2 regions of the Thioalkalivibrio sp. ALMg9 genome follow, and region 1 is predicted to be linked to the other one. Evidence: predicted binding sites of a transcription regulator. Region 1 holds the regulator's gene; the other holds the start of a gene.

Evidence for each region. The regulator FliA, encoded in region 1, starts transcription of late flagellar genes. The targets are predictions, from matches to a motif close to GCTAAAGTTNNNNNNNNNNCNGCCGATA.
Region 2: the regulator FliA is predicted to act here: its motif matches at 1,514-1,541, upstream of F792_RS0110590 (methyl-accepting chemotaxis protein).

Annotation. Positions count from the first base shown of each region.
Region 1 is NZ_AQYC01000009.1:509,648-513,058, reverse strand. It holds gene F792_RS0111515 (protein phosphatase CheZ) at 1-567, opposite strand, end outside; gene cheY (chemotaxis response regulator CheY) at 663-1,043, opposite strand; gene F792_RS0111505 (RNA polymerase sigma factor FliA) at 1,085-1,852, opposite strand; gene F792_RS0111500 (MinD/ParA family protein) at 1,849-2,673, opposite strand; gene flhF (flagellar biosynthesis protein FlhF) at 2,660-3,411, opposite strand, start outside.
Region 2 is NZ_AQYC01000009.1:307,777-311,187, reverse strand. It holds gene F792_RS0110595 (DUF255 domain-containing protein) at 1-162, shown strand, start outside; gene F792_RS0110590 (methyl-accepting chemotaxis protein) at 262-1,491, opposite strand; gene F792_RS0110585 (DEAD/DEAH box helicase) at 1,957-3,276, opposite strand.

The sequences.
Region 1 (3,411 bases):
GAGGTCAGTCACCAACTGGATCACCCGGCGAATCACCTGGCCGGTAATGTCCTGATAACTTTGCGCCATCAGCACCTCGGAGAGCAGCCGCCGCAACTCCTCGGCGTCCTCGCCCGCCTGCCCGAAGAAGCTGTCCAGCTCACGCGCGAAATCGCGGAATTCGTCCACCGAGAGCTGCCGGTTGCGAAACCGCGTCCATTTGGCGGTCAAGTCGGCCGCCTGCTGGCTGAACGACTCGGCGATCGGCAGGCTCGACTCGATGGCGCCCATCGTGGCGTGCGCGGCCTGCTCGGTCATGGTGACCACGTAGTTCAGGCGTTCCTTCGCATCCGGGATCTCCGCCTGCGTCAGCTCCACCAGACGCGAGTCCCCACGGAAACTCTGCAAGGCCTCGTGAAGGTCGCGCGTCAGCTTGCCCAGTTCATCGAAGAGCTCGCGGTCGTAAGGACGCGCAAGATCCTGCACCAGCGCGCGCGCCGCCGCGTCGTCGCCCGCCTCGAGCGTCTGCACCAGTTGTCGGGCCAGCTCGAGCTGGCCGTCGCGTGGGGGGTGTTCCTGTTCAGTCATGAGGAGCCTCTTGCTGGTACGGCGCCGAAGGAGCCGGGTCACGCCCACCCGCGCAAGCGAGACGGACGTCGTCCGTATTCACCACCGGGCGATCCTTAGCCCTGTGCTTCAATACGTTCGAAGATCTTGTCGATCTTTTCCTTCAGCGTTTCGGCGGTAAACGGCTTGACCACATAACCGTTCACACCCGCCTCCGCGGCCTCCACGATCTGGTCGCGCTTGGCCTCGGCCGTCACCATCAGCACCGGCATCGACTTCAGGTTGGCATCCGCCCGGACGGCCTTCAGCAGGTCGATGCCCGGCATGTTGGGCATGTTCCAGTCGGTAATCAGGAAGTCGAAATCACCATTTTGCAGCATCGGCAGCGCGGTGCTGCCGTCGTCGGCTTCCTGCGTATTATTGAAGCCAAGATCGCGCAAGAGGTTCTTGATAATGCGCCGCATCGTGGAAAAATCGTCCACGATGAGAATTTTCATTCCCTTGTCCACACGTCACTCCGGGATTCGTAAGGTGAGTTTTAGAATAACTGCAAAGCCGCGCCGTCTTCGAGCCACGACCCCATGCGCGCGCGCAGCCGAATGACCGCCTGGCTGCGAATCTGGCTCACGCGCGACTCGGTCACGCCCAGAACAGCCCCGATCTCGCGCAGATTCAGTTCTTCGGTGTAATACAGCGAAAGCACCAGGCGTTCGCGTTCAGGCAGATCCCCAAGGGCCTCGGCCAACTCCTCGCGAAACTCGCCAGCCTCAAGGCTACGCGACGGCGAGACTTCCTGCCCCTCGATCACGCGATCGGCCCCGTCATCCCCGCCACCCAGATCGTCCAGTGCAAACAGATGGGCCCCGGCGTGGTCCTTGAGCATGTCGTAATAGTCATCGATAGGCACGTCCAGCTCGGCCGCCACCTCGCTCCCACGCGCCGCACGCCCCTCGCGGGCCTCGACACTCTGGATCGCGGCGGCAATACGCCGGCTGTTGCGATGCACCGAACGTGGCGTCCAGTCACTGCGACGCAACTCGTCGATCATCGCACCGCGGATGCGGATTCCGGCGTAGGTGGCAAAGGTCGCCCCCTGCCCGCCCTCGAACTGCCGCGCCGCCTCCAGCAGACCGATCATGCCGGCCTGGATCAGGTCATCGACCTGGACCGAGGCCGGTAGACGGGCCATCAGGTGGTGCGCAATGCGATGCACCAGTTCAACGTGATCGGCAATCAGCTTCTCGTGTCCACCGGTCGCGGTGGACGTCGCCTGGTAGCCGGAAAGTCGATTACGCGTCGTCATCATGCGCTCTGCAGCATTCGTTCCACGAAGAACCCGACGCCCCCGTGGTCACCCCCACCGACTGGCCAGCGATCCACCGTGTGTGCCAGGTCGGCAAACGCCTTGCCGGCCGGACTGCCGGGATACTGCTGAACCACCGGCGCCCTTTTCTGCACGGCCTTGCGCAGATGTTCGTCCATGGGGATATAGCCGGCCAGGTCCAGGACCACCTCCGGCAGGTACTTGCCGCAGACGGTATTGAGTTTCTGCATCAGCCGCTCCGCCCCCTCGCGTCCGCTGACCATGTTCGTGACCATGCGGAAACGCCGCAGCCCGTGGTCACGATGCAGCACCTTGATCAGGGCATAGGCATCGGTAATCGAAGCCGGCTCGTCGCAGACCACCACCAGGGTCTCCTGTACCGCCCGGCAGAACGAAGTCACCGACTCCTGCAGGCCCGCAGCGGTATCCACGATCAGGACATCCAGCGGCTTGCGGTAGGCGCTGAAGGCATGGATCAGCCCTGCGTGCTCCGCCGGCGTGAGGTTCGCCATCGCCGCGATACCGGAGGCCGACGGGACCACCTTCACCCCGTCCGGCCCCTGGACCAGGACATCGTCCAGGCTGTCCACCGCGCCGGTCACCAGGTCGTGCAGGGTGCGCTCCGGGCGCATCCCGAGCAACAGGTCCACGTTGGCCAGGCCCAGATCCGCATCGAACAGCATCACCTCGCGGCCCAACCGGGCCAGGCCGACCGCCAGATTGACCGACACGTTGGTCTTCCCGACCCCGCCCTTGCCCGACGCGACCGCAATGACCTTCAACGGCTTGTTAGTGCGTGGCATAACGCCCCTTTCCAACCGGCTGAATCAGTTCCAGTGTGGCCGGCTCGGTCCCCTGCGCCGGGCGCAGAGGCGAGCGCGAGCGTCGCGGCGGTTCCATTTCGGCCAGCCGTTCGGCGGCCCAGGTCTCGCGGGCATTGCCACCCGCCCGCGCACCCTCGGCATCGTCGTCCAGTGCCAGGCGGGTCAGATACCCCGTATCAACCCGGTGAAAATCCTCGGCGATGCGCTGGCCATCGCTCACGAACCCAAGTCCCAGGTGCTGGTCCAGCAACACCGACAGGACCTCGCCCAGCTGTTCTGCCTCGTCCAGCTTGGTCAGCACCAGCGCCGAGGGATCCGCCTTGCGAAACGCCTCCAGCACCCGCCGCAACGTACTGCCCTGGGTCGTGGCCGACACGACCAACCAGCTCTCGGCGCGGATATCCGGCGGCAGATGCGCGAACAGGGACTCCTCCTCCACCGCGCGCGGCGCCTGCCCAGCGGTATCCACCAGGATCAGGTGGCCATCGTCCACGCGCCGCGCCAGATCGCGCAGTTCGCGCGCATTCTGCAACACGCGCACCGAAATCCCCGCCATCTGCGCAAAGGCTTGCAACTGCCGTGTGGCACCGATGCGCTGGCTATCGAGGGTCACCAGCGTAACCGAATCCGGTCCCATCCGACGGATCTGGCGCAACGCGATCCGTGCCAGCGTGGTGGTCTTGCCGACACCGGTCGGACCCACCATCGCCAGCAGCC
Region 2 (3,411 bases), 200 kb from region 1:
ACCCAGGCGGCGCTGGCCTGGTGGCTCTACCGCCTGCCGGACGCCGCCATCGAGGAATCCCACATCGATCGCAACATGGTGCGCGAACGCCTGCGCATCGAGCCCGGTGCCGACCCCGACGACGTCGCTCTGGGCTTCGACGCCCTGCGCCGGGGCTTCTGAAGCCCGTTGCAAGGCCTTGCGATCGCTTATCCGGCGTCACACCACCCCCCCGGTTTCCCAGGATGGCGAGCCGAACCTGCGCTGTGCCTGGCTCCGCCGTTAGGCCTGTTGACGGAACCCCGCAACCTCGCCCTGTAGCTGCTGCGCCAGGGCCTCCAGCGCCTCCACCGCCTGCTGCATCTCGTTCGCCCCGTCGGCATTGCGCACGGCAATATCGTTGATGTGGTGGATGTTGCGGTTGATCTCTTCCGCCACCTGGCTTTGCTCCTCGGTCGCGCTGGCCACCTGGCGGGTCATGTCGTCGATGGCGGTCACCGAGTCGTGGATGTACTCCAGGGTCTCGCCGGCCTCGCCCGCCTTCGCCACGGAGGTCTCCGCATGCTGCTGGCTGACCTCCATCGCCTGCACCGCGCGGGTGGCCCCGCCCTGCAGGCGCTGAATGATCTCGCGGATCTCCCCAGTCGAGTCGTTGGTGCGCTGTGCCAGGTGGCGCACTTCGTCCGCCACCACCGCGAAGCCCCGCCCGGCCTCGCCGGCCCGCGCCGCCTCGATGGCCGCGTTGAGCGCCAGCAGGTTGGTCTTCTCGGCGATCTCCTCGATCACCTGCAGGATCGTGCCGATGTTGTCGCTGTCACCTTTCAGCTCCACGATCACATTGTTCGCCTGACGAATCTCGCCGGCCAGCGTGTTGATCGCACCCTGGGTCGCCTGCACCACGGTGCGCCCGCCTTCCGCCGCACGCGTCGCCTGCCCCGCGCTCTCGGCCGTGCTCTGCGTGTTGTTGGCGACCTCCTGCACCGTGGCAGACATCTGGTTCATCGCCGTGACCACCTGCTCCACATCACCGCGCTGTTCGTGGGTGGCACGCGTCAGTTCATTGCTGCGCCCATCCAGCTGCCGCGCCGAGGCGGCAATCCCGTCCGCCGCATCGGCAACCTGGCGAATGAGCCCGGAAAGCCGGCCCATCACCGTGTTGAAGGCCGCGCCGGTGCGCCCGATCTCGTCGTCGGTCGTCACCTCCACGCGGTGCCCGAGATCCGCGCGGCCCTCGCCGATCGCCTCCAGCCCCTCGGCCAGGCGCTCCATGGGGCGCGTCAGCACATTGGCGTAGAACCAGCCAATACCCAGCGCCACCACGAACGCGACGATCCATAGCACCCACAGCAGCCACCACAACTGGGTCACCAGCGCCGCGTCCACACCCGCGGCCAGATCGCCCTTCATGGTGTGGAAGGTCACCCCGCCCATGATGGACAACGGCACGGTGCTCACCACGATCACCAGGATAATCAGCTTCAGTCGCAGCCCACCCAACGGTCCAATCTTCATCGACGCCCTCCTTTCCGTCCCTTAACGACCAGCCGATCCCGGTCTTGAGCCCGACACAGTATCCATCCACCCCGCCCCTATCGTCTTGATCCGGGTCAACCTCAGGTCCCAACACAAGCCAAAAATCGTTTCACCACGAAACGAATGAAGGCACGAAGAAGATCAACGGCGATTGCGCCACAGAGGACACGGAGAAAATGGAAAGGCTTTCAACTTGAAGCAGGGGGCTCGCTTGGTTTCAGCGGTCGGGCCAGTGGCAATGGCTAACAGACGTTCCAGACAGAATTCGTCCTTTCTCTGTGTCCTCTGAGTTGATAGGCCTTTGGCCTTGACCTTCTTCGTGCGCTTCGTGGTGAATAAAGCCCTTGAGCGGGCGCTCGCCTCACCCCCGATACCCAGACACAAAAAACCCGCGGTCCCGAGACTCGGGACCGCGGGTTCGCGGTACTGCTTTAGCGGGTCCGCTTACCGGCTGCGAGCCGCGCGGTTGCCGTTGGCGGACGGGCGACCGTTGCCGCCGCGACCACCACCGGGCTTGCCGCCGCGACCGTTGCGCGGGGCGCCGTTGCGGGCACCACCGCCCGGCTTGCCACCCGGACCGCCACGGCCATTCGCGTTGCCGTCATTGGCGGCGGGCTTCGGCGTGGCGAAACCCTCGGTCTCGATACGGTCGATCGGACGCTTGATCAGGCGCTCGATGCCCTTCAGCAGCTTGATCTCCTCGCCATCCACCAGCGACAGCGCGGCACCGGCGGAGCCGGCACGCCCGGTGCGACCGATGCGATGCACGTAATCCTCCGGCACATTCGGCAGTTCGAAGTTGACCACCTGCGGCAGCTGGTCAATGTCCAGGCCGCGCGCGGCGATATCGGTGGCCACCAGAACCGGCACCTGACCGGACTTGAACTGCTTCAGCGCCTTGGTACGGGCCGCCTGGCTCTTGTTGCCGTGAATCGCCTCGGAGCGCACGCCGTCCTTCGACAGCTTCTCGGCCAGGCGATTCGCGCCGTGCTTGGTACGGGTAAACACCAGCACCTGTTCCCAGTTGTTGGTGCGGATCAGGTGGCTCAGCAATTCGCGCTTCTGGCTGGTCTCGACCAGGTGCACGCTTTGCTCCACGCCCTCGGCGGCCGTGTTGCGCGGCGCGATGTCGATCTCCGCCGGGTTGTTCAGCAGGCCGTTGGCCAGCTTGCGGATCTCGTCGGAGAAGGTCGCCGAGAACATCAGGTTCTGGCGGTTCTTCGGCATCATCGCAATCAGCTTCTTGATATCACGGATGAAGCCCATGTCGAGCATGCGATCGGCCTCGTCGAGGACCAGGATCTCCACACCGGACAGGTCGATGGTCTTCTGATTGGCGTGATCCAGCAGACGCCCCGGCGTCGCCACCACGATGTCCATGCGATCACGCAGGGCCTTGATCTGCGGGTTCATGTTGACACCGCCGAAGATCGTCATCGAGCGCATCTTCAGATTGCGCCCGTAAGTCTTCACGGATTCGTGAACCTGCGCAGCCAGCTCGCGGGTCGGGGTCAGCACCAGGCAACGCGGGCGGCCATTGCCGGCCTGCGGCGCATCCGAGGTGGAAAGGCGCTGCAGGATCGGCAGGGTGAAGCCGGCGGTCTTGCCGGTGCCGGTCTGGGCAGCGGCCAGCAGGTCGCCTCCCTTCAGGACTTCCGGGATGGCCTGGGCCTGGATCGGGGTCGGGTGCTGGTACCCGGAGGTTTCCAGCGCACGCAAAAGGGTATCGGCCAACCCGAGGTCGGCAAAGGTCGTATCAGTCATGGAATGCTCCAACGCCACCCGCCACTCGTTCAACACAGAGCACCCATCGGGGGAAACGAAATCAGGGGGATCACTGCGAGCCGGAAGGCTCTGGATCAAATGAACGGACGCTGACGGGCGGGGCGTTCGATCCGG